3 regions of the Micromonospora sp. 067-2 genome follow, and region 1 is predicted to be linked to each of the others. Evidence: riboswitches for the same ligand, from Rfam matches in the RefSeq annotation. Region 1 holds a riboswitch; each other region holds the start of a gene.
The links. A riboswitch is a leader RNA that binds a small molecule or an ion and turns the genes downstream of it on or off. The one in region 1 is predicted to bind cobalamin.

Region 1 (9,728 bases):
GAGCGGGGGTACGCCCCGGTGTCGGCGAGGTGCCGCGCCACCAGTGAGTCGGCGAGGGCCACCCCGACGTCCCAGGCGTTGCGGCTGGGGATCGCCTTGGGGTCGACGGAGTAGAAGTTGCGGCCGGTGGGCAGGACGTTGACCAGGCCCCGGGTGGGCGAGCCGGACGGGCCGGGTGGCACGAACCGGCCGTCGAGCGCGCCGAGGGTGTTGGTCAGCTCGTCGGTGGTCCGGTCGAGTCGGGGCACCAGCTCGGTGGCGGCGAAGCGCAGCACCGCGGCGGCTTCCGGGATCGGTCGGCCGGTCACCTCGTCGACGACGGTCTCGACGGTCTCGACGGTCTCGACGGCCCAGCCGAGGGTCTCCATGCCGACGACCAGCCGTCGGGCGAGGGCCTCGATCAGGTCGATCGCGTCGGCGGCGGTGCCGGCCGGCCCGTCCACCACGTCGGTCAGCGCCGCGGGCAGGGCCAGCCGCTGCCCGGGTGAGGCGAGCAGGTCCTGCTCGTCGAGCCCGTACGCGGCCGCGAGGGCCTGCCGCAGGCCGGGCAGGGCACGGGCGCCACCCCAGATCTGCGGGGCGCGCAGCACCGCGAGGACCAGGTTGACCCGTGGCTCACCGGTCGGCGCGGCGGCCAGGATGTGCAGCCCGTCGCGGATCTGCACGTCCTTGACCTCACACAGGTAACCGTCGAGGTGCAGCACGAAGTCGTCGAAGTCGTCGGCGTCCGGCATCGCCTCGGCGTGCAGGTCGTGGTGCAGCTCGGCGGCGCGGACGAGGTCCCAGATCTGCGCCCGTACGGTGGGCACCTTGGTCGGGTCGAGCGCCTGCACGGTGGCGTACTCGTCGAGCAGCTGTTCCAGTTTGGCCAGGTCGCCGTATGTCTCGGCGCGGGCCATCGGCGGCACCAGGTGGTCGATCACGACGGCGTGCGCCCGCCGCTTGGCCTGGGTGCCCTCGCCGGGGTCGTTGACGATGAACGGGTACACCAGTGGCAGATCACCGAGGACCGCGTCGGGTGCGCAGCCGGCGGCCAGGCCGAGGCCCTTGCCGGGCAGCCACTCCAGGGTGCCGTGCTTGCCCAGGTGCACCACGGCGTCCGCGCCGAACCCTCCGTCGGCGGCCGGCGCGGCCAGCCAGCGGTACGCGGCCAGGTAGTGGTGGCTGGGCGGCAGGTCCGGGTCGTGGTAGATGGCGATCGGGTTCTCCCCGAAGCCGCGCGGCGGCTGGATGAGCAGCACCACGTTGCCGAAGCGCAGCCCGGCGAGCGCGATGTCCCCGCCGTCGGTGTACAGCTCGCCGGGGGGCTCACCCCAGTGTTCCCGGATCCGCATCCGCAGCTCGGCGGGGACCGCCTCGAACCACCGCCGGTACGTCTGGCCGGGCACCCGGGCTTCGGCGGCGGCCAGTTGCTCCGGAGTGAGCCACTCCACGTCGTGACCGCCGGCGGCGATCAGCGCGTGGATCAGCGCGTCGCCGTCGTCGGGCAGCGGCGCGTCGCCGAGGTGGTAGCCGGCGTCGGCGAACGCGGCGAGGAGTCGGACCGCCGACACGGGGGTGTCCAGCCCGACGGCGTTACCGACCCGGGAGTGCTTCGTGGGGTACGAGCTGAGCACCACGGCGACCCGCTTGTCGGCGTTGGGCACGTACCGCAGCCGGGCGTGGCGCACCGCGATCCCGGCGACCCGGGCGGCCCGGTCGGCGTCGGCGGCGTAGACCGAGAGCCCGTCGGCGTCGATCTGCTTGAACGAGAACGGCACGGTGACGATCCGGCCGTCGAACTCGGGGATGGCCACCTGCATCGCCGCGTCCAACGGGGACAGTCCGGCGTCGCTGCCCGCCCACTGCTCACGGGTGCTGGTCAGGCAGAGCGCCTGGATGACCGGGACGTCCAGGGCGGCCAGCGCGCCGACGTCCCAGGCGTCCTCGTCGCCACCACCGGAGGCGTCCGCGGCGACCGCACCGCCGGCCGCGAGCACGGTGACCAGCAGCGTGTCGCAGCGGGCGAAGAGCCCGAGCGGGCCGGCGCCCGCGGTCAGCCCGCGTAACGAACCGCAGAAGATGGGCAGCGGGTTGGCGCCGGCCGCCCGCACCGCGTCGGCGAGCACGTCGACGAAGCCGGTGTTGCCGGCCAGCGCGTGCGCCCGGTAGAAGACGATCCCCACGGTGGGCCGGTCCGGGTCGACGGGGTGCTCACCGTGCACGCCGTACGCCGGGGTGGGTGCGGGTGGGGCGAAACCCTCACCGGTGAGCAGCACCGTGTCGGAGAGGAACCGGGCCAGGTGGCCCAGGTTGTCCGGGCCGCCCTCGACCAGGTAGGCCAGCGCCTGGGTGACGACGCCGGACGGCACGGTGGAGATGGCCATCAGCTCCGCGTCGGGCACCGCCTCACCGCCGAGCACGACCGTCGGCCGGCCGCTCGCGAGCACCGCGGCGAGCCCGTCCGGCCACGCCTGCCGACCCCCGAGCAGGCGTACGACGGCGAGGTCGACCCCGTCGAGAAGCGCGGGCACCTCGTCGGCGCTGACCCGGGCGGGGTTGGCCAGCCGGTAGTCGACACCGCTGGCGCGGGCGGCCAACAGGTCGGTGTCGGCGGTGGAGAGCAGCAGGATGCGCACGGGAGGCTCCGGTGAGTGACGCCCCGGCCGCCGTGGAGGCGACCTGGACGAAGCGGGTGGGTGCGGCGTCAGCCGGTACGACGGCCCGGCGCGCGGTCACCGACGGCTGTCGGCAGCCGGTCGACGCCGGGTGCGCGGCTCAGCGGCCGCAGGAACCGGCGTGACCGTGCGCCCGGCCGGCCGAACGTCCGCAGACGTGGCCGGGTGCGGGGGCTGCGGAGCGCCCACCGTGCGGGTCACGACGATACTCGTCGATGAAAGAGACGCCGTGCGTCATCGGGTCCTCCTCGGGTGTCCACGCCCTGGGGTACGTCCCGACGGCCGAAGTATCCTGGCTTCCGGATCGACGCTCTCCCCCGGCCTTCCAACCGCAGACACACGGTCGTGGCGCACGAGGGGGGATCACTCCCCGGTGACAGTGGCGGGACCGCGTCGGAATCACACCGACTTCCTTCACTGCCGTCAGGCCGCGAATGCTGCCACACCGCTGCGCCGCCGGTCAACGCCGCCCCCTCAGCGGACGGCGCCGCCAATCCATCGACAGACGGCAATTTCTAGGCGCCGATTCACGATCGTCACGACACCGCACCTCGTGTCCCGCACCCGATGCTCCACTCCACCGGCGCCCGGCCAAACGGCCATGATCAATTGGAACCTGCGCTTCGGGATGGCCCGAACGCGAGATCTTGGACACTTACCGTCAACTCGAAACGGTAAGTGTCCAAGATCTGCGTGCCTCTACCGAGCACCGGTCCGCCAGGGGCCGCGGGCCGCGCGGGCCGCGCGGGCCGCGCGGGCCGCAGGTCGCGGGTCGCGCGGGATGCGCGGGCCGCGCGGGATGCGCGGGCCGCGCGGGATGCGCGGGCCGCGCGGGATGCGCGGGCCGCGCGGGCCGCAGGTCGCGGGTCGCGCGGGATGCGGACTGCGGGCGGCGGGCTCGTTGTCGGGCCTCAGCGGGCGTGGCGTTCCGGGTGTGCCCGGCTCCAGGTGCGCATGCGTTCCGGATAGCCGGTGCGGGCCGCCTCGTACAGCGGCACCGCGTGCTTGCGGGCGATGGCGCCCGCCGCGCGTGGCGTGCCGGTCCGGCGGCGGATCCACTCGCCGTCGTGGGCGATGGCCACGACGGTCGTGTCCGTGGCCGTGGTCTCCGGCTCCAGGTAGAACTCCACCCCCCGCCGGCTGGCGAGAAACGCCTCCAGCGCCGCGAGATCCTCCCGGGTCCCCTCGCGGTCCAGCTTCGTCGGGGTCGCCTCGGTGCCCCGTGCCCGTCGACTGAACCAGCCCATGCCCCACCCCTTCCTCGACGCTCCCGCCAGTGCACCACCGCTTCCTGGCAATACGCTGCACGCCGGGTGGGAGTGAGCTGGTCGCGCCACGGTTGGAACCCGCCGCGCCGCAGCGGTGTCATGAGTGTGATGCAACCGGAGGTCTCCCTGAACGACGACGTGCTCGTCAACCGCGCTCGGTCAGGTGACCTGGAGGCGTACGACCTCCTGGTCGCCCGGCACACCCCGTCCGCGTACCGGACGGCGGTGCTGCTCGGCGCGGGCGCGGACGCCGAGGACGTCATCCAGGAGGCGTTTGTGAAGGGGCACCGCAGCCTGTCGCGCTATCGGGGCGACTCGTCCTTCCGATCCTGGCTGTTGGCGATCGTCGCCAACGAGACCCGCAACCTGCACCGGTCCCGTACCCGCCGCGACGGCCTCGTCCTGCGGGCGGCGGCGGCCAACCCGGTGTCCGAGATCACCGAGGACGGTGCGGTCGGGGCGGTCCTCGCCGGTGAGCGTCGCGCGGCGCTGGTGCAGGCCCTGCGCCAACTGCCGGAGCGGGACCGTGAGGTGATCGTCTGCCGGTTCCTCCTCGATCTCAGCGAGGAGGAGACGGTGGCGATGTTGGGTTGGCCGCGGGGCACGGTGAAGTCGCGGACGTCCCGGGCGCTGACGAAGCTCCGTGGCCTGCTCGACCGGGAGGAGGTCCGACATGGCTGACCTGGAGAGGGAACTGCGGGACCTCTCGGCCTGGCTGGAGACACCGGACCCACCCGACGTGAGCGCCCGCGTACGCGCACAGCTCTTCGAGCCCGCGCCCCGGCGGCGCCGGTGGCGCCCCTTCGTCGCGGCGGCGCTCGTCGCCCTGCTGCTGCTCCTGCTGCCGCCGGGGCGGGCCGCCCTCGCCGACGCCGTCGCGGGGCTGCTGCGCTTCGCCGGCGTCACCGTCGTCACGTCGTCGGAACCGGTGGTGCCGACCGGCACTCCGTCTCCGTTGCCCTCGTTGCGGGCCGTCACACTGGATGAGGCACAACGGGCGGTGCGTTTCCCGGTCCGGCTACCGGTGAAGCTGGGTCCGCCCGAGCGGGTGTTGGTCGCCGACCCCGACGGCACGGGCGCCTGTCGGGTGGCGACGCTGCTCTATCGCTCAGGCGCGCTGCGCATCGACGCCTTCGACGGCAGTCTCGACCTGGCCTTCCACAAGCAGACCAGCCGGCCGGCCTCGGAGTGGGTCCAGGTCGACGGCGACTTCGCCATCTGGGTCGGCGGCCCACACGTCCTGTCCTACGTCGACCGTGCGGGAGAGGTTCGCCAGGAGACGGCACGGCTCGCCGCCTCGACCCTGATCTGGCAGGAGGCCGGCGTGAGCTACCGGCTCGAGGGCGACCTCACCAAGCTCGAGGCGATCGAGATCGCCGAATCGCTGGACTAGGGAAGGGGCGAAATGGGTTCCTGGGAAAGGTTTCTGCTGGGGTCGGTGGTCCTGCTGGCGGGCTGCACGACCGGCCAGTCAGCCACGCCGACCGGCGTTGCGGCCACGGCGGGCGCGGCGACAAGCGCGGCGGTCGCGGCGGGCGCGGCCACTACGGCGGGCGCGGCGACGGGCTGCGGGTCGCGGGTCGAGACGGGGCCGTTGCCGGAGTGGGCGAACGCCGGGTTCAGCGGCGACGCCGGAACCCCGCACGTGCTCGGCGCCAGGGGCGAGATCGTGGCCGTGCTGTTCTCCCATCCGCTTGCGCAGGTGCGGCAGGATGGGTCGACCAACAAGATCCTGTGGGTCTCCCGACCGGCCACCTCGCCGTCGGACAGCACGTCGTCGGCCAACCTGACGATCACCGCGACGCTGGACGGCACCGACACCAAGGCGTCCCGGGAGGTCGTCGGAGGGCCGGGCCCGTCGATCATCGACATGCCGCGGGCGGGTTGCTGGCACCTCGAACTCCGTTGGGCCGGGCACACCGACACCATCGACCTGGTGTACGCCGATCGGCTGCCCTGACCGTCGTGCTCCCGCCGACCATCCGTGCCACCGGCCGTACGTGCGCCGGACAGCGAAAAGGAAGGGAGCAACCACTCCCTTCCACTCCCAGAATATAACGCACTGGGGGACTTGCCGCAAGACCCCATTTATGCCGCAGAATTGCTGGCCGTGGCCAGAATCTGCCGAATTGGGAGTGGCGAATGGGCGTTGATGTCGACGGTGCGGTCGTGCGGGAACCAGGCGTGTTCGCCCTTCCCGAACACCTCTCCCCCAAGGCCGACCCGGCGCTGATCGCCCGCGACGTGCAGCACTTCGCGGCCATCAAGAAAAGCCTCGCGCAGTCGTCCGCCGACCTGTCCGACCGCCTCGACGCCGCCCGCAGGGCGCCCGGTGGCAAGGGCCGGCAGGCGGTGGACCGGGACCAGGAGGTCCGCCGGGTGACCGCCCGCCTGCGGAAGCTGTCGCGCTTCGGTCTGGATCTGTGCCTGGGACGCATGGTGGGCGCGGACGACCCGGAGCCCGTGTACGTCGGACGCCAGGGCCTCACGGACAGCGAGGGTCGACGGCTGCTGCTGGACTGGCGCTCCCCCGCGGCCGAGCCGTTCTTCGGGGCGACCCACGCCAACCCGATGGGTCTGGCCAGCCGCCGCCGGTACCGCTGGACCCTCGGCCGGATCAGCGACTACTGGGACGAGGTGTTCGCCGCCGACGGCCTGGAGGGGCACGTCGCGCTCGACGACCAGTCCGCCTTCGTCGCGAGTCTGGGCAGCAGCCGGTCGAGCCGGATGCGGGACGTACTGAGCACCATCCAGGCCGACCAGGACGCCATCATCCGCGCGGGGTCGAGCGGCGCGCTCGTCGTCGACGGCGGTCCCGGTACGGGGAAGACGGTCGTCGCCCTGCACCGCACCGCCTACCTCCTCTACGCCGACCCTCGCCTCGGCAGGGGACGGGGCGGCGTGCTGTTCGTCGGTCCGCACCAGCCCTACCTGTCCTACGTCGCCGACGTCCTCCCCAGCCTCGGCGAGGAGGACGTGCAGACCTGCACCCTGCGGGACCTCGTCGCTGAGGGCGCCGGGGCAGCGGTCGAGACCGACCCCGAGGTGGCCCGGCTCAAGTCGACCGCGGACGTGGTGACGGCGGTCGAGGCGGCCGTCCGGTTCTACGAGGAGGCGCCGACCAGGGGGATGACCGTCACGACCGACGAGTCCGACCTGTGGCTGAGCGCCGACGACTGGGCCCGGGCGTTCGAGGCGCCGGGACCTGGCGCCCCGCACAACGAGGCGCGCGACGAGATCTGGGAGGAACTGCTCACGATCCTCATGGACAAGTACGACGGCGACGAGCCGGACGACCTCGTCCGCGGGTCACTGTCGCGCAACCGGGACCTGCTCACGGCCTTCCACCGCGCGTGGCCGCTGCTCGACGCGGCGGACCTCGTCGGGGACCTGTGGTCGGTGCCCGCCTACCTCCGGAAATGCGCCCCCTGGCTCAGCCCGGACGAGGTCCGCACGCTGCAACGCGGGGACGCGCGGGCTTGGACAATGTCCGACCTGCCTCTGCTGGACGCCGCGCGGCAGCGCCTGGGCGACCCGGAGGCGTCCGAGCGCAAGCGACGGCGCGAGGCAACCGTCGCCGTCGAACGCGCGCGCATGGCCACGGTCGTCGACGACCTGATCGAGGCCCAGGCCTACGACGACGGTGAAGGTGTGCTGTCGAGCCTGCGCCAACTCGATCTGCAGGATGCCCTGGTCGACGAGGCCGCGCTGCCCAGCACCGAACCGGACCTGCTCGCCGGCCCGTTCGCGCACATCGTCGTCGACGAGGCCCAGGAACTCACCGACGCCGAGTGGCAGATGCTGCTGCTCCGCTGCCCGTCGCGCAGTTTCACCATCGTCGGGGACCGCGCCCAGGCCCGGCACGGGTTCACCGAGTCGTGGCGGGAGCGGCTCGAGCGGATCGGGCTGGACCGGGTCACCCTGGCCTCCCTGAGCATCAACTACCGCACGCCGGAGGAGGTCATGGCGGAGGCCCAGCCGGTCATCCGGGCCGTGCTTCCGGACGCCAACGTGCCGACCTCGATCCGCGGCAGCGGTCTTCCCGTCGTCCACGGAGCCGCGTCGGACCTGGGTCCGGTCCTCGACACCTGGCTCGCCGCGCACGCCGACGGCATCGCCTGCGTCATCGGCGATCCCACGTTTGCGGCGACGTCGCGCGTCCGGTCGCTGACTCCGCAGCTGTCGAAGGGCCTCGAGTTCGACCTGGTCGTCCTCGTCGACCCGGAGGCCTTCGGCGAGGGCATCGAAGGGGCGGTCGACCGCTACGTCGCGATGACCCGGGCGACGCAGCAACTGGTCATTCTCAGCACGTCCTGAGGTCGTACGCTGCCTGGCGTGCGCGAGGACGTCCGGGGGGTGGCGGCCCGCGACAACGCCGAGTGGTGCGGGATGGTCTGCGCCAGCCACGGGCTGACCGCCTCCGACGCCCGGTCGGTGCCCCGCCGCTCCCCACCCTGGTATCCGGACGCGGCCACGCGGCTGACCCTCACCCCGTTGATCATGAAGTTGGCGGCGCGACCCGCCGACACGCAGCACAACAACCTCATGATCAACCGGGAGGGCCGGGGCCGGGGCGGGGGCGGGGGCGGGAATGGAGTCGAAACCCGTCCGGTGCACCGTGCGGTCGCCCACCGGTCCAGCTGCTTGCCGCGGCGGCGATCTCCGGGGTTGGCACTGGGCGACCCCCGGGCCAGTGGGGGTGCGCGGCTGTGGTCGGCCGCGCACCCGATAGCGCTCGGCGGTCGGCCGGGTTAGATCTTCTCTGCTGACGGGGCCGGCTGGGCGGCGTTCGGCGGGCGCAGCACCGACACCAGCGCCAGCGTCGGCAACAGCAGCAGCGGCACCACCAGCAGCGCGTGCCGGATGCCGACCTGGTCGCCGAGGAACCCCAGCAACGGCGGCCCGCCCAGGAATGCGGTGTAGCCGATCACCGCGACCACGCTGACCCGGACAGCCGCGTGCGCCTCCTCGTCGGCTGCCGCGCTCATCCCGACCGGGAAGCCCAGCGACGCGCCCAACCCCCACAGCGCGACGCCGACGATGGCCACCGGCCCCGAATCGGCCAGCACGGCCACGCCCGCGCCGACCACCGCGAGCAGGATGGTGCCGGTGAGCACCGGCACCCGGCCCCACCGGTCGAGCGCGACCGTGCCGGCGGTGCGCCCGAGGGTCATGCCGACGACGAAGACGCCGAAGACCGCCGCGCCGGCTGCCTCGCTCAGGTCCCTGCCGTCGACGAAGGCGACCGCCAACCAGTCGTTGGCGCTGCCCTCCGTGAACGCCGCCACCAGCACGAACAGGCCGATCAGCAGGGTCCGTGGCTCCCGCCAGGCCGCAAGCTGCGCCCGGCGGCCGGCGGCCGGGCTGGCGGCCGTCGGCTGGTCGGCCGGGTCGACGGCCAGCCGGGGCAGGAACGCCCGGGCGCTGAGCACGGTACCGGTCAGCACGACCACCGCCACCGCGATGAGATGCGCGCCGACCGGCACGTCGAAGCGGGCCGCTCCGGCGCCGAGCGCCGCGCCGGCCACCGACCCGAGGCTCCACGCCGCGTGGAAGCGGGGCATGACCGTACGCCCCAACCGGCGCTCTACCGCCGCCGCCTCGACGTTCATCGCGACGTCACAGGCCCCGGAGCCGTAGCCGAAGGCCATCAGCCCCACCGCGACGACGATCGCCGAACCGGCCACCGTGGCGCCCAGCCCGGCAACGGTCAGACCGAGCGCGACAAGCGTCGTGGCCAGCGTCACAGTGCGGGCCGCGCCGAGGCGCTGGGCGAGCAGACCGGAGGTGGGCATGGCGAGCA
Region 2 (9,728 bases), on a different contig from region 1:
GCGCGACAGCGCGTTGAACGCGATCCGTAGCACGCTCACCGACTGGTTCACGGCCTCCAGCGGCAAGACCGGGAGGGTTTTCTACTACGACGGCAACTGGGGCACGCTGATCGGCTACCCGGCGTCGTACGGCTCCGACCAGGAACTCAACGACCACCACTTCCACTACGGCTACTTCATCGCCGCCGCCGCGACGTTGGCCAAGTACGACCCCGGGTGGGCGGCCACGAGCCGTTACGGCGGCATGGTCGACCTGCTGATCCGGGACGCCAACAACTACCGCCGCGACGACACCCGCTTTCCCTACCTGCGCGACTTCGACATCTACGCCGGCCACGACTGGGCCTCGGGGCACGGCTCGTTCGGCTCCGGCAACAACCAGGAGTCGTCGTCCGAGGGGATGAACTTCGCCAACGCCCTGATCCAGTGGGGTCAGGTCACCGGCGACACCGCCGTCCGGGACGCCGGGATCTTTCTCTACACCACGCAGGCTGCGGCGATCCAGGAGTACTGGTTCGACTCGAGCGACCAGAACTTCCCCGCCGCCTTCGGGCACTCGACGGTCGGCATGGTGTGGGGTGACGGTGGGGCGTACGCCACCTGGTTCAGCGCCGATCCGGAGATGATCCAGGGCATCAACCTGCTGCCGGTCACCGGCGGTCACCTCTACCTGGGCAACAACCCGGCGTACGTACGGACCAACTACGCCGAACTGGTGCGCAACAACGGCGGCCAACCGACGGTGTGGCAGGACATCCTCTGGCAGTTCCAGGCCCTCGGTGACGGCAACGCGGCACTCGCGAACCTCCGGGCCAACCCGGGCTACACGCCGGAGGAGGGGGAGAGTCGGGCGCACACCTTCCACTGGATCCGTAACCTCGCGGCGCTGGGCACCGTCGACACGACGGTGACCGCCAACCACCCGCTGGCGGCGGTCTTCACCCGCAACGGCGCGCGCACGTACGTGGCGTCGAACCCGACCGCGACGGCGGTCACGGTGACGTTCTCCAACGGCACCACACTCGCCGTCGGCGCCGGAAAGACTGCCACCACGGGTGCGTACACCTGGAGTGGTGGCAACGCGTCCGGCGGCGTACCCCCGGGGAACCCGCCGCCCACCGACCCGCCGCCCACCGACCCACCGCCGACGGATCCGCCGCCGACCCCCGGCACTCCCACGCGGTACCTGCTGCCCGGTGGCGGGCTGGGCGCCGCCGGCGGCGCGGCCACGACCACGGTCGCGGCGGCCAACGGAAACCACGACGGTACGCCGACAAACGCGCAGGTCTTCACCGCTACCGGTCTCAACCTCGCCTACTCCGGCGGGCAGACCGCGTTCGACCTGTTCGTGGACGCTGGCGCGGCGGTCGGTAACGGCGTGCAGGTGCGGGTCTCCTACGACCTGACCGGTAACGGCAGCTTCGAGAGGGTGGAGACCTGGCGTTACTTCGCCACCGATCCCGTTGCGGGCTACGAGCACTACACCCAGAACGCCGGCCTTGCCTCGGCCACCGGCACGCTGGGGGCGCTGAGCAACGGCACCGTTCGGGTCGAGGTCTGGTCGGCGATCGGCAACAACCCGAGCACCCTGGGCATCGGCAACCAGTCGGTGTTGCGGCTCCCGTACTCCTGAGCCCCGCCCACGCCGCCGCAGGTTCCGGCCTGCGGCGGCGTGGCTCCGACGAATGGGCCACGCCCCCTCGGGTACGCGAGCGGAACCGGGCACGACCAGAGGAGGGGTGGCTGCGATGAAGGTCAGGAACTCGCTGCGTGGCTTGAAGAACAAGATGAACTCGATCGTGGTACGTCGCCGGGGCAGGACGTTCGTCATCAACAAGAACGACCGGCGCCAGAAGGCCCGCCAGGGCTGACAGCGCAACACCGGGTGGTGGGTCAGCCACCGAGCCGAACCCGGACCGCGGTCGCGGCGCACAGGATGACGACGAGACCGCCGACGACCGTGGCCCAGCCGATGGGCTCCCGCAGGAGCAGACCCGCCCAGGCGATGCTCAGGACCGGCTGGATCAGTTGCACCTGGCTGACCCGAACCATCGGGCCGGTGGCCAGGCCGTGATACCAGGCGAAGAAGCCGAGGAACATGCTGACGACCCCGAGGTAGCTCAGGGCCGCCCACTGCACCGCGGTGCCCGGCGAGCTCTGCTGGACGGCGGAGACCACCGTCAGGACCACCGAGAGCGGGGAGCACAGCACGAGCGCCCAGGAGACGGTCTGCCAGGCGCCCAGCGTCCGCGCCAGCAGGCCGCCCTCGGCGTAGCCGACGGCGGCGGACACCACCGCGCCGAGGAGCAGCAGGTCGGCCCAGTGCAGCTGACCCAGGCCACCCCACTGCGCGGAGGCGAAGGCCAGCGCGGCGAACGTGCCGATGCCGGCGGCGACCCAGAAACGGGCCGAGGGGTGCTCGTGCCCGCGGATGACCGCCAACACCGCGGTCGCGGCCGGCAACATGGCGATGACGACCGCGCCGTGGCTGGCCGGCGCGCTCGTGAGCGCGAACGAGGTCAGGAGCGGGAACCCGACGACGATGCCGCCGCCGACCACGGCGAGGCGGGGCCACTGCGTACCACGAGGCAGCCGCTGGCGGGTGACGGCCAACGCGACGACCGCGAGGGCCGCTGCCACGACCGCTCGGGCGGAGCCGACGAACAGTGGCGCGAGGCCGCCCACCGCCACCCGGGTGAGCGGAACGGTGAAGGAGAAGGCCGTGACGCCCACCAGCCCCCACCACAGGCCCGACGGTCGGGTACGGGATATCGCGTCGTCCATTATCGCGGTAGCGCTACTCTGACCTCTCATGAATGACAGTAGCAGTTCACGGATCGAGGCCGGCCTTCGGAACTGGATCGCGACCGCCGCGCCCGGTGCCCGTCTGCCGTCCACCCGCGAACTGGTCGCCCGCCACCAGGCAAGCCCGGTGACGGTGCAGCACGCGTTACGCATGCTCACCGCCCGAGGGCTCATCGAGAGCCGACCCGGAGTCGGCACGTTCGTCCGGGCGGTACGCACCGTACGGACGGCCGACTACGGCTGGCAGACGGCTGCCCTGCGCTCGTTCCCGGCGCGCGTCGACTCGCTCTCCACCGCGCTGCGCAGTGCCTCCAACGACGTCATCGCGCTGCATGCCGGTTACCCGGACCGGGAGCTTCTCCCGGAGCGTCTGGTCCGTTCGGCACTCGCACGCGCGGCCCGTACCGACGCGGCCCTGGCCCGGCCACCCGCCGCGGGCCTGCCGGAGCTGCAAACCTGGTTCGCCAACGAGCTCGGCGCTGTCACCCCGGCCGGGATCACGCCGCCAACGCCCAGCGACGCCATCGTTCTTCCGGGAAGCCAGAGTGGGCTGAGCTCGGTTTTCCGCGCCCTGGTAGGGGTCGGGCAACCCCTGCTGATGGAGTCCCCGACCTACTGGGGCGCCATCCTCGCCGCCCGACAGGCCGGTGCGCTCGTCGTGCCGGTACCCGGGGGCCCGGCCGGCCCGGATCCCGGCCAACTGGAACGAGCCTTCCGAGAGACGGCCGCGCGCGTCTTCTACGCCCAACCGAACTACGCCAACCCCACCGGCGCGCAGTGGCCGACGGCGCTGCACGAACAGGTGCTGCAGGTCGTGCGCGAGCACGGCGCGTTTCTCGTCGAGGACGACTGGGCGCACGACTTCGGCATCACCAGCGCACCGACGCCGGTCGCGGCCCACGACGACGCTGGCCACGTCGTCTACCTGCGCTCACTCACGAAGAGCGTGTCGCCGGCGATCCGCGTCGCCGCGGTCATCGCGCGAGGACCGGCACGCGAACGGCTCCTGGCCGACCGGGGAGCGGAGTCGATGTACGTCAGCGGTCTACTTCAGGCCGCGGCGCTCGACGTCGTCACCCAGCCCGCCTGGCACTCGCACCTCCGCGGCCTGCGGCAGCAACTCGGCACCAGGCGCGACCTGCTGGTCGCAGCTCTGCGCGAGCATGCCCCACAGGCGGAGCTGGGGGTGGTGCCGGCCGGCGGGCTGAACCTGTGGGTGCGTCTTCCCGACGGAACGGACGTCCACCAGCTGGCGTACGACTGCGAGAAGGCCGGGCTGATCATCGCCCCCGGGACCGAGTGGTTCCCCGCGGAACCCACCGGGTCGTTCGTCCGACTCAACTACGCCGGGCCCAGCCCGGCGGCCTTTCCCGCCGGCGCACGCCTCCTCGGCCGGGCACTCGCCAACGGCCCTGGCAGGTGACCATCTCCGCCCCGGCGTTCGCTGTCCCTACGCCGGTGGTGCGGCGAGCCGCAGCTGCCACCCCGAGCCGCGGTTGGTGAGCCGGACGATCGCCAACGGCTCGACGTCCAGCTGCCGGTACGTCACCAACGGCAGGTCGAGGGCGTGCACGACGGCGACCCGGAGCAGGATCGGGTGGGTGACGGCGATGACCCGCTGGCCACGGTCGCGCTGGCCGTCCAGCCAGCGGCCGACCCGCTCGCGCAGCGCCAGGACCGATTCGCCCCGGTGGGGTGCGGCGTCCGGTGCGGACAGCCACTCGCGCAGCGCCTCGGGCTGCGTGGCGGCGATCTCCTCCAGCGACCGCCCGTTCCAGTCGCCGTAGTCGCAGTCGGCAAGCGCCGCGTCGACGGTGGGCGTCAGGCCGAGGGCGTACGCGGTCCGGGTGGCCGCCACCGCTGGGCTGGACAGGCAGACGTCGGAGGCACCCAGGAGCGCCCGTCGGCCCGGCGCGGCGGGAGCCAGGGCGAGGGCGGCCCGCAGGCCGCCCTCGTCCAGGTCGTCGAGCTGCCCGCCGAACCGGGCCTGCCGCAGGGCGGCGGTGGAACCGTGCGCGACCAGCCGCAGGCTGGTGACGCTCACGTGCTCAGGGGTGCGCTGGTGCTCCTGCGGCGCCGGTCGTGGTTCAGCAGAGCCGCGAACAGCAGGCCGATGCCGGTCCAGAGGACCACCTGGGTGCCCAGGGAGGCCAGTCGGAAGTCCCACAGCAGGGCGGCGGGGAAGTCGTCCGGGACCTCCTGGAACGACGGCAGCACCACGTAGGACACCACGGTGACCAGCAGGAACCCGCCGAGGGCGGCGGCGGCGCGGAGCCACTGCGGTGCGTCGCCGCGAAGCGCCCGGTAGCCCAGCGAGCCGGACCAGACCGCCACCAGGCCGAGCACCACCATCAGCAGGTAGGTGCCGGTGCGCTGGTCGATGGTGGCCGGATCACCGACGGCCGGGGGATTGGGTGGGTACTTGACGAACGGCACGATCACCACGCCGAGCAGCGCGGCGCCGGCCAGCAGCAGACCCGACCGTCCGTCGTCGTCGGTCCGCCGTCGACGCTGCAGCAGGACGTACGCGGTGGCCAGCAGGCCACCCATCGCGGCGCCGAACAGGCCGGTGGCCAGGAACAGGCCGCCGCGCTGGCCGGTCCTGCTGACCAGCGCCTCCTCGTGGTCGTGTGCGCCGGTGGCGGGTTCGGCGTGTGCCGCCGCCTCCTCGATGGCGATGGCGGCCTGAACGCGTGGTTCGCCGGCGAAGTAGGCGAACGTGCCGGCGAGCAGGCCCGCGACCAGGCCGGCGAGCAGCCCGCGGAGCAGCACGCTGACGAACGTGGGCGTGCCGGTGGTGGCCGTCAGTGGCACGGGACACCCAGCAGGTGCCGACCGTCGTGCATCAGCTCGTGCAGGTACATCCCGCTGCGCGAGACCGCTCCCTGGTCGAAGGCGACGAGGTAGGCCAGCAGCGTGAGCACGGCGACGGTGGCCAGGACCGTCCATAGAAGACGGGCGGTGTCAGCGGGCTGCACCAGGGGCTGGCTGGACGTGGAGCTGGACATGGGTACACGAACCTCCCCGGGGATAACGCGTCCCCATCGCAAGGCTGCGGACGACCGAGCGTCCTGACTCGCGGTGCCCCGTGCAGGGGAACCGCTCACAGTGGCGCGACCGCGCCGGAATCTCACCGGCTTCCCTCGCGTCGCCGCAGATAGTGGGTTGACGGTATCGGTGCCGGTTCGGGCGGTCAACCCGGTCCCCGGCGGCGTCGATGGACGAGAGCCGGCTGCGCCGCAGATCGACATGTGGGGTGTGACAACCGTGTCCCTCCCTATATATGGTGTTGAGCGCAGCTGGTTCGGCCGCTCATCGTCAGTGGTCGAGGCAAGAGGGAACCCGGTGGGAATCCGGGACTGCCCCGCAGCGGTAAGTGGGAACGACCGCCGTCATCAGCACTGGGCCGCGAAGCGGCCTGGGAAGCGACGGCCAGTAGGAGACCGGCGAGCCCGGTCGTGCCCGCAAGTCCGAAGACCTGCCAGCGCGCCGCGTACCCGCACCCGGGTGGGCGGCGGTCCGAGGCCGCGTGGGACGGCTGACGCCACCTGACCCCGCGCCCTCCGGCGTGGCGTCCACCGGTGTCCGCCTCCTCGTGTCCGAGGGCCATCAGGTCTCGAACTCGCGAGGAGTGAGTGGTGACGGTCACCCAGGTAGTTCCGGCCAGCGCCGAGCCGGCCCCGCCCGGTCGGCGACGGGCGCAGATGCAGGTCCGCAAACGCGACGGCGCCACCGAACAGGTGGATGTGAACAAGATCGTCCGGGCGGTCGAGCGGTGGGCCGACGACCTCACCGACGTCGACCCGCTGCGGGTGGCGACCCGGACGATCAGCGGCCTGTACGACGGCGCGACGACGGCCGAACTGGACCGGCTGTCGATCCAGACGGCGGCCGAGATGATCGGGGAGGAACCGCAGTACTCCCGTCTCGCCGCGCGGCTGCTGGTCGGCTACGTGGACAAGGAGGTCCACCGGCAGGGCATCACCTCGTTCAGCGCGGCGATCCGGACCGGCCACGCCGAGGGACTGATCTCCGACGACACCGCCGCGTTCGTCGCCGCACACGCCCGTACCCTCGACGACGCCGTCGACCCGGAGGGTGACCGGCGGTTCGAGTACTTCGGGCTGCGCACGGTCTACGACCGGTACCTGCTGCGGCACCCCACCAGCCGGCTGGTCCTGGAGACCCCGCAGTACTGGCTGCTGCGGGTGGCCTGCGGGCTGTCCCGGACACCGGACGAGGCGATCGACTTCTACCGGCTGATGTCCAGCCTGGCCTACCTGCCCAGCTCGCCGACGCTGTTCAACTCCGGCACCCGGCACACCCAGATGTCCTCCTGCTACCTGGTCGACTCGCCGCGCGACGAGCTGGACTCGATCTACCAGCGGTACGCCCAGGTCGCCAACCTGTCCAAGTTCGCCGGCGGCATCGGCATCGCGTACTCCCGGGTCCGGTCCCGGGGCTCGCTCATCCGCGGCACGAACGGGCAGTCCAACGGGATCGTGCCGTGGCTGCGCACGCTGGACGCGAGCGTCGCCGCCGTCAACCAGGGCGGCCGGCGCAAGGGCGCGGCCTGCGTCTACCTGGAGCCGTGGCACCCGGACGTCGAGGAGTTCCTGCAGTTGCGGGACAACACCGGCGAGGATGCCCGGCGCACCCACAACCTGAACCTGGCCAACTGGATCCCGGACGAGTTCATGCGCCGCGTCGAGGCCGACGAGATGTGGTCGCTGTTCGACCCGCACGAGGTGCCCGAGCTGCCCGACCTGTGGGGGGAGCGGTTCGACGCCGCGTACCGGGCCGCCGAGGCGCAGGGGCGATACGTGCGGCAGGTCCCGGCGCGGGAGCTGTACGGCAGGATGATGCGCACCCTGGCACAGACCGGCAACGGTTGGATGACCTTCAAGGACGCCGCGAACCGGCTGTGCAACCAGACCGCCGAGCCGGGCAACGTGGTGCACCTGTCCAACCTCTGCACCGAGATCATCGAGGTGTCCAGCGACGCCGAGACGGCCGTGTGCAACCTCGGTTCGGTGAACCTCGCCGCCCACCTCAGCGACGGCGGCATCGACTGGGAGCGGCTGCGGGCCACCGTCCGTACCGCCGTCACGTTCCTCGACCGGGTCATCGACATCAACTACTACCCGACTCCGCAGGCGGCGGCGAGCAACCCCCGCTGGCGCCCGGTCGGGCTCGGGCTGATGGGCCTGCAGGACGCGTTCTTCGCGCTGCGGCTGCCGTTCGACTCCCCTGCCGCGCGGGAGTTGTCCACCCGGATCAGCGAGGAGCTGTACCTGACCGCCCTGGAGACGTCCGCCGACCTGGCGCGGCGCTTCGGGGCGCACCCGGCGTACGGGCAGACCCGGGCCGCGCGGGGGCAGCTGCAGCCCGACCTGTGGGGTGTCGCCGGTACGCAGACCGCCCGGTGGGCCGCGCTGCGTGAGCGGGTCGAGGTCGACGGGCTGCGCAACTCCCTGCTGGTCGCCATCGCCCCGACCGCCACCATCGCCTCGATCGCCGGTTGCTACGAGTGCGTCGAGCCGCAGGTGTCCAACCTGTTCAAGCGCGAGACCTTGTCGGGGGAGTTCCTGCAGGTCAACACCGCTCTGGTACGCGAGCTGAAGGCCCGCGGCCTGTGGACCGAGCCGATCAGGTCGGCGATCAGGCGCGCGGAGGGGTCGGTGCAGGACGTCCCGGAGCTGCCGTTCGCCGTCCGGGAGTTGTTCCGTACCGCGTGGGAGCTGCCGCAGCGGGCGCTGATCGACCTGGCCGCGGCCCGCGCGCCGTTCATCGACCAGTCCCAGTCGCTGAACCTGTTCCTGGCCGCACCCACCATCGGCAAGCTCTCCTCGATGTACCTGTACGCCTGGAAGGCCGGGCTGAAGACCACCTACTACCTGCGCTCGCGTCCCGCCACCCGGATCCAGCAGGCCACCGTCGCCGTTGTCGCGCCCCCGACGGCCGACGACGAGGCACTGGCCTGCTCGTTGGAGAACCCCGAGTCGTGCGAGGCCTGCCAGTGACCGCCGCCGACACCACCACCGACACGAGGACCACGCACATGCTGCTCGACCCCGGGATGGATCTCACCCTCCGCCCGATGCGGTACCCGCACTTCTTCGACCGGTTCCGCGACGCCATCCGCAACACCTGGACCGTCGAGGAGGTCGACCTGCACGCCGACCTCGCGGACCTCGACAAGCTCTCCCCGGCCGAGCGGCACCTGGTGAGCCGTCTGGTCGCCTTCTTCGCCACCGGCGACACCATCGTCGCCAACAACCTCGTACTCAACCTCTACCAGCACGTCAACAGCCCCGAGGGCCGGCTCTACCTGTCCCGGCAGCTGTTCGAGGAGGCGGTGCACGTCCAGTTCTATCTCAACCTGCTCGACACGTACGTGCCGGACGAGACCGAGCGGTTCGCCGCCTTCGCCGCCATCGAGAACATCCCCTCGATCCGCCGCAAGGCCGAGTTCTGCTTCCGCTGGATCGACTCCCTTGGCGAACTGCGCGAGCTGCGGTCCCGCGAGGACCGGCGGACGTTCCTGCTCAACCTCATCTGTTTTGCCGCCTGTATCGAGGGGTTGTTCTTCTACGGCGCCTTCGCCTACGTCTACTTCCTGCGCTCCCGTGGCCTGCTGCACGGCCTCGCCTCCGGCACCAACTGGGTGTTCCGCGACGAGTCCATGCACATGGCCTTCGCGTTCGACGTCGTGGACACCGTCCGCCGTGAGGAACCCGACCTGTTCGACGACGACCTCGCCGAACAGGTCCGTCAGATGCTCACCGAGGCCGTCGAGTGTGAGGTGCAGTTCGCCGAGGACCTGCTCGACCACGGGGTGCCCGGCCTGACGCTGACCGACATGCGGGAGTACCTCCAGCACGTCGCCGACCGGCGTCTCGCCCAGCTCGGCATCGCGCCGC
Region 3 (9,728 bases), on a different contig from region 1:
GACGCCGGCCTGGAGTCGCTGACCGGCGGCGGCGCGGAGATCTTCGACTGGGAGGTCCGCCAGCACATCGTGGACCACGCCTGCCACTGGGAGGACTGGTCGCGCATCCACGCCCTGGCGCACCGCAAGGGCATGAAGACCCCGGCAACCATGCTGTACGGCCACATCGAGGAGCCCCGGCACCGGGTCGACCACGTTCTGCGGCTGCGCGAGCTGCAGGACGAGACCAACGGCTTCGCGGTCTTCATCCCGCTGCGGTACCAGCACGACTTCGTGGACTCAGCGGACGGCAAGATCCGTAACCGGATCCAGGCGCGTACGACGATGGCCTCGCCGGCCGAGTCGCTGAAGACGTTCGCGGTCTCCCGGCTGCTCTTCGACAACGTCCCGCACGTGAAGAACTTCTGGGTGATGCACGGGCTCTCGGTGGCTCAGCTCTCGCTGAACTTCGGCGTGGACGACCTGGACGGCTCGGTGGTCGAATACAAGATCACCCATGACGCCGACTCGTACGGCACCCCGAACACCATGCACCGGGACGACCTGCTGCACCTGATCTGGGACGCCGGTTTCCAGCCGGTCGAGCGGGACACCCGTTACAACGTGGTCCGGGAGTACGACAAGGCCCCGTCGCTGGCCGAGCGCCGCGCCGAGCCGCAGCAGGTGTGGGCCTGAGCGGCCGCGTACCCTCGCAGTCGATGACCGAGCAGCACGGATCCGAGCAGCAGGGCGGCTTTCCCCGGCGGGACGCCGAGGGGCGTGTCGCCAGCCTGGGCGACCTGCTCGGGGTGTGTCTGGCGGGTCTGGTCATCGGCGCGTTGGCGCTCGTGCTGTTCGAGTGGGCGTTCGCCTCGATCGGCGACGGTGACTTCGGGCAGACCAACGGCTGGTTGGCGGTGATCCTGCCGGCCTGGCTGTTCTGGGACGACTTCCGAGCCTGGGACTTCGGCGCCGCCCGGGTGGTGGCGGCACTGGTCGCCACCGCCGTGGGAGTGTCTGCCGGTCTGCTGATCGCCGGTCTGGGCGCCGGGTTGCCACCGCTGCTCTCCGGAGCGCTGGGGGCGGCGGCGTTCACCGTGGTGTACGCGGCGGTCTGGTTTCCGGGCGTCCGCTGGCTGGCCCGCCGGACCGGCTGACCCCGACCGCCCGCCGGGCGGGTCGATCCTTCCGCCGGCACCGGCGGGCGACGGAGTGAACGGAGTGGTGCAGGTGAGCGCGGCGGTCAAGTACACGCTGGGCCGGATCGGGCTGTTCGTCGCCGTGTTGGCGGGCCTGTGGCTGATCGACATGAACGTGTTCCTGAAGCTGATGCTGGCGCTGGTCTTCTCCGCCGCGCTCTCCTTCTTCCTGCTGCGCGGCTGGCGGGACGAGATGGCCGAGGAGATGGCCGGTGCGGCAGAGCGTCGCCGCACCGAGAAGGAGCGCCTCCGCTCTGCCCTGGCCGGCGACGAGAACCAACCCCCCACCCCCGACCCACCGCGTTGATCATGAAGTTATTGCGGCGACACGCCGCGGCGAGTGGCAATAACTTCATGATCAACCGCGAGCACCCCCGGGGTTACCAGTTGGTGGAGCCTGCGATTCGGGGCCAGGGCTTCCACAGCGGCTTGATCAGGTAGGCGACGCCGCCCGAGCCGCCGGAGACACCACCGGTCGCGTTGGTGCGCTTGGTCCGCAGCCAGATCTGCTCGAACTGCTCCCGTGGATAGACGTTGCGCACCACGTCGTTGCTGGACGAGGCGGGGTCGTTGACGATCACGTCGCCGTCGGCGGTGAAGCCGACCACCACGAACAGGTGCCCCGAGGTGCCGTAGCCCGCCCCTTCCAGCTCGCTGGCGAGGAAGGACTGGCTGGTCACCACCGGGATACCGGCGGCGATGAAGCGCTCCACCTCGTCCAGTGAGTGCAGGCGGGTCACCCGGCCCTCCAGCCCGGGGAAGCTGGCCGCGTACGCGGTGTTGAAGGGCCAGTTGCCGGCGCCGTCGTACGTGTAGTCGTAGGTCATCCGCGCGGCGTGGTTGACCGTCGGGTCGGGGTAGGTCGGGTCCACCCAGGAGGTGTCGGCCTTCGACGGCTGACGGCCCCAGTACTCGACCACCATCTCGGTGGAGGTGGGGGAGCACCACGCCTCGCCGCCGCCGTCGTACTCGGGGTAGTGCCCGGCGTGCACGTTCTGCGAGTAGCGCGGCACCGGCAGCTCGCGGCCCCAGGCGATGTGCCCGGCGCTCGGCGCGACGGTGAACCGGTCCGGTACGGCGGAACTCATGGCACCGAGCATCCGGACCACGGGCGCGGCGGTCTGCCCGGGCGCCCGGTAGAGGGTCAGCCGCAGCTGGTAGGAGCGCAGCAGCACCCCTGCGGCGGCGTCGTCGATGCTGAAGGTGTCGGTCCAGATCGTCGACCAGGGGTCGCCCTGCCGGTTGACGCTGGTCCGCTTGATGTCGCTGTCACCGGACGCCCAGCGGCCCATGACGTACCAGGGTGTCTGGTCGCCACTGGTGTAGCTGCCCTGCATCTCGACCTGGATCCAGGTGCCGGCGGGGGTCTCCGCGTTCCAGGAGGCGATCAGCTCGGTGGCGTCGAATCCGATCCGGGTCACCGGTGAGGTCCAGGTGCCGTACTCCCAGCTGCGGGTGGTGCCGGTGTGCGGGTCGGCGTACTCGACGGTGCCGGCCGGGCGGGCCAGGGTGACGCCGGCGCGCAGGCCGGGCACCACGCGGGTGCCGGCCCGGCTGCCCCGGTGCCAGTCGACGGGCCCGGACCAGTCCTGGAAGGTGATCTGTTCGTCGTGGGCTGTGGTGGGCGGTCGGCCGCCGGCGGACGGCCGGGCGGCTGCCGCGGGCGCGGCGGTGGCGAGCAGGGTGAGCGCGGTGACGCCGGCGAGGGCGGCCGCGTGCAGGCGATATCTGGCCATGGGTGCTCCGCGGTGTCGAGGGGGCATCGTCGCCGGTCAGTGTCGCGCGTGGAAGGAAGTTTCGCCAGATGTCGACGGATGGAAAAGCATTGCCGCCGCGATGGTCAACATGGGATGAACAAGCTAATGACAAATATTGATATGACCATGTGACTGATGGTGAAGTGTCCTCCACCGAGCGGGATCTCCCGCCTCTCGAGGAGGTAGTCCATGGCCCTCCGCACGCCCATCCCTCTCCGCCGCGTCCTGGTGCTCGCCGTCGTCACCGGGCTGGGACTCGTCACCGTCGCCGCCAGTCCGGTCGCCGCCCGGCCGGCACCGGACCGGACCGCCGAGCAGGCCGCCTCCGGCTACCGGGTGCTCGGCCCCCGGACGTCCGCCGACCGTACGGCGGTGGCCCGCACCGGGGCCGCCATCGACTACTCCGAACACGGCGTGCTGCACATCTCGGCCACCACCACCGAGGCCGCGGCGATCAGCCGGCTCGGCTTCCGGCTGGAACCGCTCGCCCCGCCGCCGAGCGCCGAGCGCGGCGCCAGCGACGTGGGCGCGTTGGCCTTCCCGCCCGCCGACTCCAACTACCACGACTATGCCGAGCTGACGGCCGTGGTGAACCAGGCCGTCGCCGACCATCCGGCCATCGCCCGCAAGATCAGCATCGGTACGTCGTACGAGGGCCGCGACCTGGTGGCGGTGAAGATCTCCGACAACGTGGGCACCGACGAGGGCGAGCCGGAGATCCTGTTCAACGCCCAGCAGCACGCCCGCGAGCACCTGACCGTCGAGATGGCGATCTACCTGCTCAACCTGTTCACCGACAACTACGGCAGCGACTCCCGGATCACCAACATCGTCAACAGCCGGGAGATCTGGATCGTGCCGACGGTCAACCCCGACGGCAGCGAGTACGACATCGCCACCGGGTCGTACCGGTCCTGGCGCAAGAACCGGCAACCCAACAGCGGCTCGTCCAACGTGGGCACCGACCTCAACCGCAACTGGTCCTACCAGTGGGGCTGCTGTGGTGGGTCGTCCGGAACCACCTCGTCGGACACCTACCGCGGCCCGTCGGCGTTCTCCGCTCCCGAGACGTCCGCGCTGCGCAACTTCGTCAACAGCCGGGTGGTCGGCGGCGTCCAGCAGATCAAGGCGAACATCGACTTCCACACGTACTCGGAGCTGGTGCTCTGGCCGTTCGGCTACACCACCGCGAACAACCCCGCCGGGATGAGCGCGGACCAGTACAACACCTTCTCCACCATCGGCCAGCAGTTGGCGGCCACCAACAACTACACCCCGGAGCAGTCCAGCGACCTCTACATCGCCGACGGCACCAGCATCGACTGGATGTGGGCCACCCACAACATCTGGGCGTACACCTTCGAGATGTACCCGGGCTCGTCAGGCGGCGGCGGTTTCTACCCGCCCGACGAGGTGATCCCCGCGCAGACCAGCCGCAACCGCGAGGCCGTGCTGCTGCTCAGCGAGTACGCCGACTGCCCGTACCGGGCCATCGGCAAGCAGGCGCAGTACTGCGGCGGCGGCGGTGGCACCACGGTCTTCTCGGACACCTTCGAGACCGCGACCGGGTGGACCACCAACCCGGCCGGCACCGACACGGCCACCCTCGGGGCGTGGGAACGGGGTGCCGCCCAGGCGACCACCTCCTCCGGCGCCAAGCAGCTCACCCCGTACGCCGGCGCCAACGACCTGGTGACCGGACGGCTCGCGGGATCGGCGGCCGGTGACTACGACGTCGACGGTGGCGTGACCAGCGCGCGGTCCCCGGCGGTGACGCTGCCGTCGGCCGGCACGCTGACCCTCTCGCTGGCCTGGTACCTGGCACACGGCTCGAACGCCTCCTCGGCCGACTACTTCCGGGTGAGCGTGGTGCACAACGGAGGCACCACGGCGCTGCTCACCCAGGCCGGTGCGGCGGCCAACCGCAACGGGAGCTGGGCGGTGGCCAACCTCAACCTCACCCCGTACGCCGGTCAGTCGGTCCGCATCCTCGTCGAGGCGGCCGACGCCTCCGGCGCCAGCCTGCTGGAGGCGGCTGTGGACAACGTCACCATCACGTCCTCCTAACCCCGTGGGGCCCCGTCCGCCCCCACGGGGCCCCACCCCCACCCCCCACCCCGCGCTGATCTAGGGCATATCGTCGTTGCGAGAGATCTACTCATGGCGATATGCCCTAGATCAACGAGGGTTGTCTTGGCGGTGCGCTACCGTTTCAGCGACCACTCCGCAGCGAAGCCGGTGCGAAACCCGGCGCTGTCCCGCAACTGTGATGCCCCGTCCCGGTGACGGGGATGAGCCAGGTCGCCTGCGGATGGGTCGCGACACGCGCTCTCGAGGAAGGGCGCCTCGTGGGCGGGCGTACGAAAGTCCCTGTCGGCGAAGCACCACATTCCTCGACCGACAGGAGGACCCATGTCCGCACGTACCCCCCGGCTCTTCGCCGCGACTCTCGCGGTCGCCGCGCTCGCCCTCGGCGCGTGCGCCGAGAAGACCGACGACCAGCCGGCGGCCGGCGGCAGCTCCGCGACCGTCGCCTACCCCGTCACGGTCGGCCCGCTCACCCTCGACAAGCGCCCCGAGAAGATCGTCTCGCTCTCGCCCACGGCCACCGAGATGCTCTTCGCGATCGGTGCCGGCCCGCAGGTGACGGCGGCGGACGACAACTCCAACTACCCGGCCGAGGCGCCCAAGACCAACCTGTCCGGCTTCCAGCCCAACGCCGAGGCGATCGCCGCCAAGAGCCCCGACCTGGTGGTGCTCTCCAACGACACCAACAAGATCGTCGATCAGCTCGACAAGCTCAAGATCCCGGTCTACCTGACCCCGGCGGCCACCACGCTGGACGACTCGTACCGGCAGATCACCGAACTGGGCGCACTGACCGGCCACGCCGACCAGTCGACCGACGTCACGAGCCGGATGAAGGACGACATCGCCAAGCTGGTCAAGGACCTGCCGCAGCGCGCCGAGAAGCTCACCTACTACCACGAGCTGGGCCCCGAGCTGTACAGCGCGACCAGCAAGACCTTCATCGGCTCGCTCTACAGCCAGGTCGGCCTGACCAACATCGCCGACCCGGCCGACGCGGACGGCAAGAACGGCGGCTACCCGCAGCTGTCCCAGGAGTTCATCGTCAAGGCCAACCCGGACTTCGTCTTCCTGTCCGACACCAAGTGCTGCCAGCAGAACGCCGACTCGATCAAGGCTCGCAGCGGCTGGGCTGGGCTGACCGCGGTGAAGAACAGTCAGATCGTCGCGTTGGACGACGACGTCGCCTCCCGCTGGGGCCCGCGCGTCGTGGACCTGCTTCGGGTGATCATCGACGCGGTCGCCAAGGTGCCCGCGTGACCGTCATCCCTCGGTGAGCGAAGCACCACCGGTGGACGCCACGACACCGCCACCCCGGCCCGCCGGGGCGACGCCACCAACCGCCGGGGCGACGCCGTCAACCCGGCCCGCCGAGGCGACGCCACCAACCCGGCCCGCCGGGGCGGCGCCGCCGTCCCGGCCGGCCGGGCTGCCGTCCGCGGCCCGACCCGCCGGCCTGCGCAAGCGCTGGGTGGTCGCCGGCGTGTTCGCGGTGCTCGTCGCGTTGGTCGCCGGGGTCTCGTTCGGCCCGGTCAGCCTGCCACCCGGCAGCGTCGCCGCCGAGCTGCTCAACCTGATCCCCGGAGTGCACCTGGACAGCGGGCTCACCGAGCGGGAGATCGCCATCGTCACCGAGCTGAGGCTGCCCCGGGTGGTGCTGGGCCTGCTCGTCGGCGGCCTCCTCGCCCTGGCCGGCGGCTGCTACCAGGGCGTGTTCCGCAACCCGCTGGCCGACCCGTACCTGCTCGGGGTCGCCGCCGGCGCCGGGCTCGCGGTCACCGCGGTGATCGCTCTCGGCGGTGTCGGCCGGGAGGGCTCGATCACCGGGCTGCCGGTGACGATCCCGCTGGCCGCGTTCGCCGGCTCGCTGCTCGCCGTGACGATGACCTACCTGCTCGGTGCCGCCGGCGGCCGGAGTCGTTCCCCGGCGATGCTGATCCTGGCCGGGGTGGCGGTCTCCGCGTTCCTCTCCGCCGGTCAGACGTACCTGCTGCAACGGCACTCCGACAGCATCCAGCCGGTCTACTCGTGGCTGCTCGGTCGGCTGGCCACCGCCGGTTGGCACGACGTGCTGCTGGTGCTGCCGTACGCCGTGCTGACCACCGTGGTGGTGCTGCTGCACCGCCGCGAACTGGACGTCCTCGCGGTCGGTGACGACGAGGCGACGAGCCTGGGGCTGCATCCGCAGCGCACCCGCTACCTGCTGATCGCCGCCGCCTCGCTGGGCACCGCCGCGGCGGTCTCCGCGACCGGCCTGATCGGCTTCGTCGGCATCATCGTGCCGCACACCGTGCGGCTGCTCGCCGGGTCGAGCTACCGGGTGATCCTGCCGCTGTCGCTGCTGTTCGGCGGCGCGTTCCTGGCGCTGACCGACGTGGTGGCCCGCACCGCCGCCGCACCGGCCGAGATCCCGATCGGGGTGGTCACCGCCCTGCTCGGCGGCCCGTTCTTCGTGCTCGTGCTGCGGACCGCCCGACGGGTGCTCACGTGAGCACCGAGCCCGCGGTAGCGGCCGTCGAGGTCCGAGGGCTGCACGTCAGCCTGGACCGCACGCCCATCCTCACCGGCGTCGACCTCACGGTCGCCGTCGGGGAGTGGGTCACCGTGATCGGCCCGAACGGCGCCGGCAAATCGACCCTGCTGCGCGCCGTCGGCGGGCTGCTGCCCGCGCCGGGAGCGATCACCCTGTTCGGTACGCCGAGCGGCGCGCTGCGCCGACGCGACCGCGCCCGGGTCGTGGCCACGGTGGCGCAGTCCCCGGTCGTCCCGCCCGGCATGTCGGTGCTGGACTACGTGCTGCTCGGCCGCACCCCGTACATTGCGCCGCTGGGTAGAGAGTCGGCCGCCGACGTCGACGCCGTGCACGAGGTGCTGGACCGGTTGGACCTGACCGGCTTCCACCGCCGCGAGCTGGCCACCCTCTCCGGCGGCGAACGGCAGCGGGTCTTCCTCGCCCGGGCGTTGGCCCAGGGTGCCACGCTGCTGCTGCTGGACGAGCCGACCAGCGCCCTGGACATCGGTCACCAGCAGGACGTGCTGGAGCTGGTCGACCAGTTGCGCCGCGAGCACGGCTTCACCGTGCTCGCCACCATGCACGACCTCTCCCTGGCCGGCGAGTACGCGGACCGGATGGTGCTGCTCGCCGACGGCCGGGTGGCGGCCGTCGGGACCCCCCACGAGGTGTTGACCGAACACCTGCTCGCCACCCACTACCGGGCCAGCGTCCGGGTCGTCCCCGGCACCCACGGCCCCCTGGTGGTCCCCGTCCGCCCCCGGCTGAGCCCGGTCAGTCGCCGTCCGGCCCCAGGTCGATGACGGAGAAGAGAGCGCCCTGGGGGTCGCGTAGGGCGGCGAACCGCCCGGCCGGGTTGTCGCGGGGCGGCACCAGGATCGTTCCGCCCAGCTCGGCGGCCCGCGCCGCGGCGGCGTCCGCGTCGGCGACGGCGAAGTACACCGTCCAGTACGCCGGCAGGTCGGCCGGAAAGTCGTCGGCGAACGGTGGCATCATCCCGGCGACGATCCGCGCCCCGAGCCGCCACCCGGTGTAGGTCATCCCGCCGACCGGCTGGTCGTCCGGCTGCCAACCGAACACCAGCTCGTAGAAGACCTTCGCGCCCTCCGGGTCCGGGGTGACCAGCTCGTTCCAGCTCATCGCGCCCGGCACGTTGAACACCCCGGCACCCGGCATCGCCTGCGGCTGCCAGACGCTGAAGGTGGCGCCCGCCGGGTCGGCGAAGACCGCCATCCGGCCCCGGTCGAAGACCTCGAACGGCGGAACGACGACCTGCCCGCCGGCCCGTTCGACCCGCCCGGCGACCAGTTCGGCGTCGTCGGTGGCGAGGTACGTCGACCAGATCGGCACCTGGTCCGGAATGGCCGGCGGCCCGGCGCCGGCGACCGGCTGTCCGTCGAGCAGGAAGACGGTGTAACCGCCGGCCTCGGGCTCCGGATTCACCCGGCCGGTCCAGCCGAACAACTCCGGGTAGAAGCGCCGGGCGTCGGTCAGATCCGGGGTGGCCAGGTCGGCCCAGCAGGGCGTACCCGGCGGGACGGTGCTCACGGTCAAGACCCCTCTCGCCCCCGGCGGCCACCACGGCCCCCTGCCGGAATCCTGGCACCGTCCCGCTGCGGCCCGGGGCGGAAACGGACGAATCGTCAGCTGAACCGGCGACCCTCGTCCCGCCGGTAGGCCCAGCCGGCGACGAGGGCCAGCAGCACCACCCAGACCCCGAGCATGATCAGTGCCAGCGGCTCGACCCGGTAGTCTCCGACGGCCGCCCACATCAGCTCGGCGGCACCCCGGGTGGGCAGGAACGGCGCGATCGTCTCGATGAACCCGGGCGCCTCGCCGGGTGCGGAGAGCAGGCCGCCGCCGAACGCGAGCGGCAGGAAGACCACCTGCGCGACGACGATCGCCGCCTTGCTCGGCCACGAGTAGCCGATGGCGAGCCCCATCAGCGTGAACGGCACCGAGATGACGGCCACTGTGACGGTGGTCAGCAGGAACGCCGCCAGGCTGACGCGGGCCGGGGTCAGCGTCGCGCCGATCACCACGACCGGGATCAGCGAGAGGTACGTTAGTGCCAGGCCGGCCAGCACCCGGCCGGCGAACCGGGGCACCGACCCGGCCGGCAGGGTCCGGGTGTACGGATTCCAGGGCTGGGCGCGGTCCTCGGCGACGCCGACTCCGTACTGGAAGATGTTG

Region 2: it holds a riboswitch for cobalamin, as region 1 does, so the genes downstream of both, ACLJN9_RS18685 (ribonucleoside-diphosphate reductase subunit alpha) here and cobN (cobaltochelatase subunit CobN) in region 1, are expected to answer to the same signal.
Region 3: it holds a riboswitch for cobalamin, as region 1 does, so the genes downstream of both, ACLJN9_RS07330 (ABC transporter substrate-binding protein) here and cobN (cobaltochelatase subunit CobN) in region 1, are expected to answer to the same signal.

The regions. Positions count from the first base shown of each region.
Region 1 covers NZ_JAJPWB010000001.1:213,372-223,099, reverse strand. The annotation lists gene cobN (cobaltochelatase subunit CobN) at 1-2,618, opposite strand, end outside; gene ACLJN9_RS01005 (hypothetical protein) at 2,630-2,782, shown strand; cobalamin riboswitch at 2,943-3,072, opposite strand; gene ACLJN9_RS01000 (hypothetical protein) at 3,569-3,904, opposite strand; gene ACLJN9_RS00995 (RNA polymerase sigma factor) at 4,025-4,606, shown strand; gene ACLJN9_RS00990 (hypothetical protein) at 4,599-5,318, shown strand; gene ACLJN9_RS00985 (hypothetical protein) at 5,331-5,885, shown strand; gene helR (RNA polymerase recycling motor ATPase HelR) at 6,068-8,242, shown strand; gene ACLJN9_RS00975 (hypothetical protein) at 8,261-8,680, shown strand; gene ACLJN9_RS00970 (MFS transporter) at 8,677-9,728, opposite strand, start outside.
Region 2 covers NZ_JAJPWB010000007.1:231,202-240,929, reverse strand. The annotation lists gene ACLJN9_RS18720 (glycosyl hydrolase) at 1-1,633, shown strand, start outside; gene ACLJN9_RS18715 (ribosomal protein bL36) at 1,749-1,871, shown strand; gene ACLJN9_RS18710 (DMT family transporter) at 1,894-2,784, opposite strand; gene ACLJN9_RS18705 (PLP-dependent aminotransferase family protein) at 2,813-4,228, shown strand; gene ACLJN9_RS18700 (histidine phosphatase family protein) at 4,256-4,849, opposite strand; gene ACLJN9_RS18695 (CbtA family protein) at 4,846-5,619, opposite strand; gene ACLJN9_RS18690 (CbtB domain-containing protein) at 5,610-5,813, opposite strand; cobalamin riboswitch at 5,848-5,999, opposite strand; cobalamin riboswitch at 6,089-6,306, shown strand; gene ACLJN9_RS18685 (ribonucleoside-diphosphate reductase subunit alpha) at 6,444-8,828, shown strand; gene ACLJN9_RS18680 (ribonucleotide-diphosphate reductase subunit beta) at 8,867-9,728, shown strand, end outside.
Region 3 covers NZ_JAJPWB010000003.1:136,511-146,238, reverse strand. The annotation lists gene mqnE (aminofutalosine synthase MqnE) at 1-675, shown strand, start outside; gene ACLJN9_RS07350 (hypothetical protein) at 699-1,136, shown strand; gene ACLJN9_RS07345 (DUF4229 domain-containing protein) at 1,210-1,485, shown strand; gene ACLJN9_RS07340 (C39 family peptidase) at 1,559-2,914, opposite strand; gene ACLJN9_RS07335 (M14 family zinc carboxypeptidase) at 3,125-5,002, shown strand; cobalamin riboswitch at 5,116-5,256, shown strand; gene ACLJN9_RS07330 (ABC transporter substrate-binding protein) at 5,348-6,283, shown strand; gene ACLJN9_RS07325 (FecCD family ABC transporter permease) at 6,453-7,514, shown strand; gene ACLJN9_RS07320 (ABC transporter ATP-binding protein) at 7,511-8,338, shown strand; gene ACLJN9_RS07315 (VOC family protein) at 8,310-9,083, opposite strand; gene ACLJN9_RS07310 (ABC transporter permease) at 9,179-9,728, opposite strand, start outside.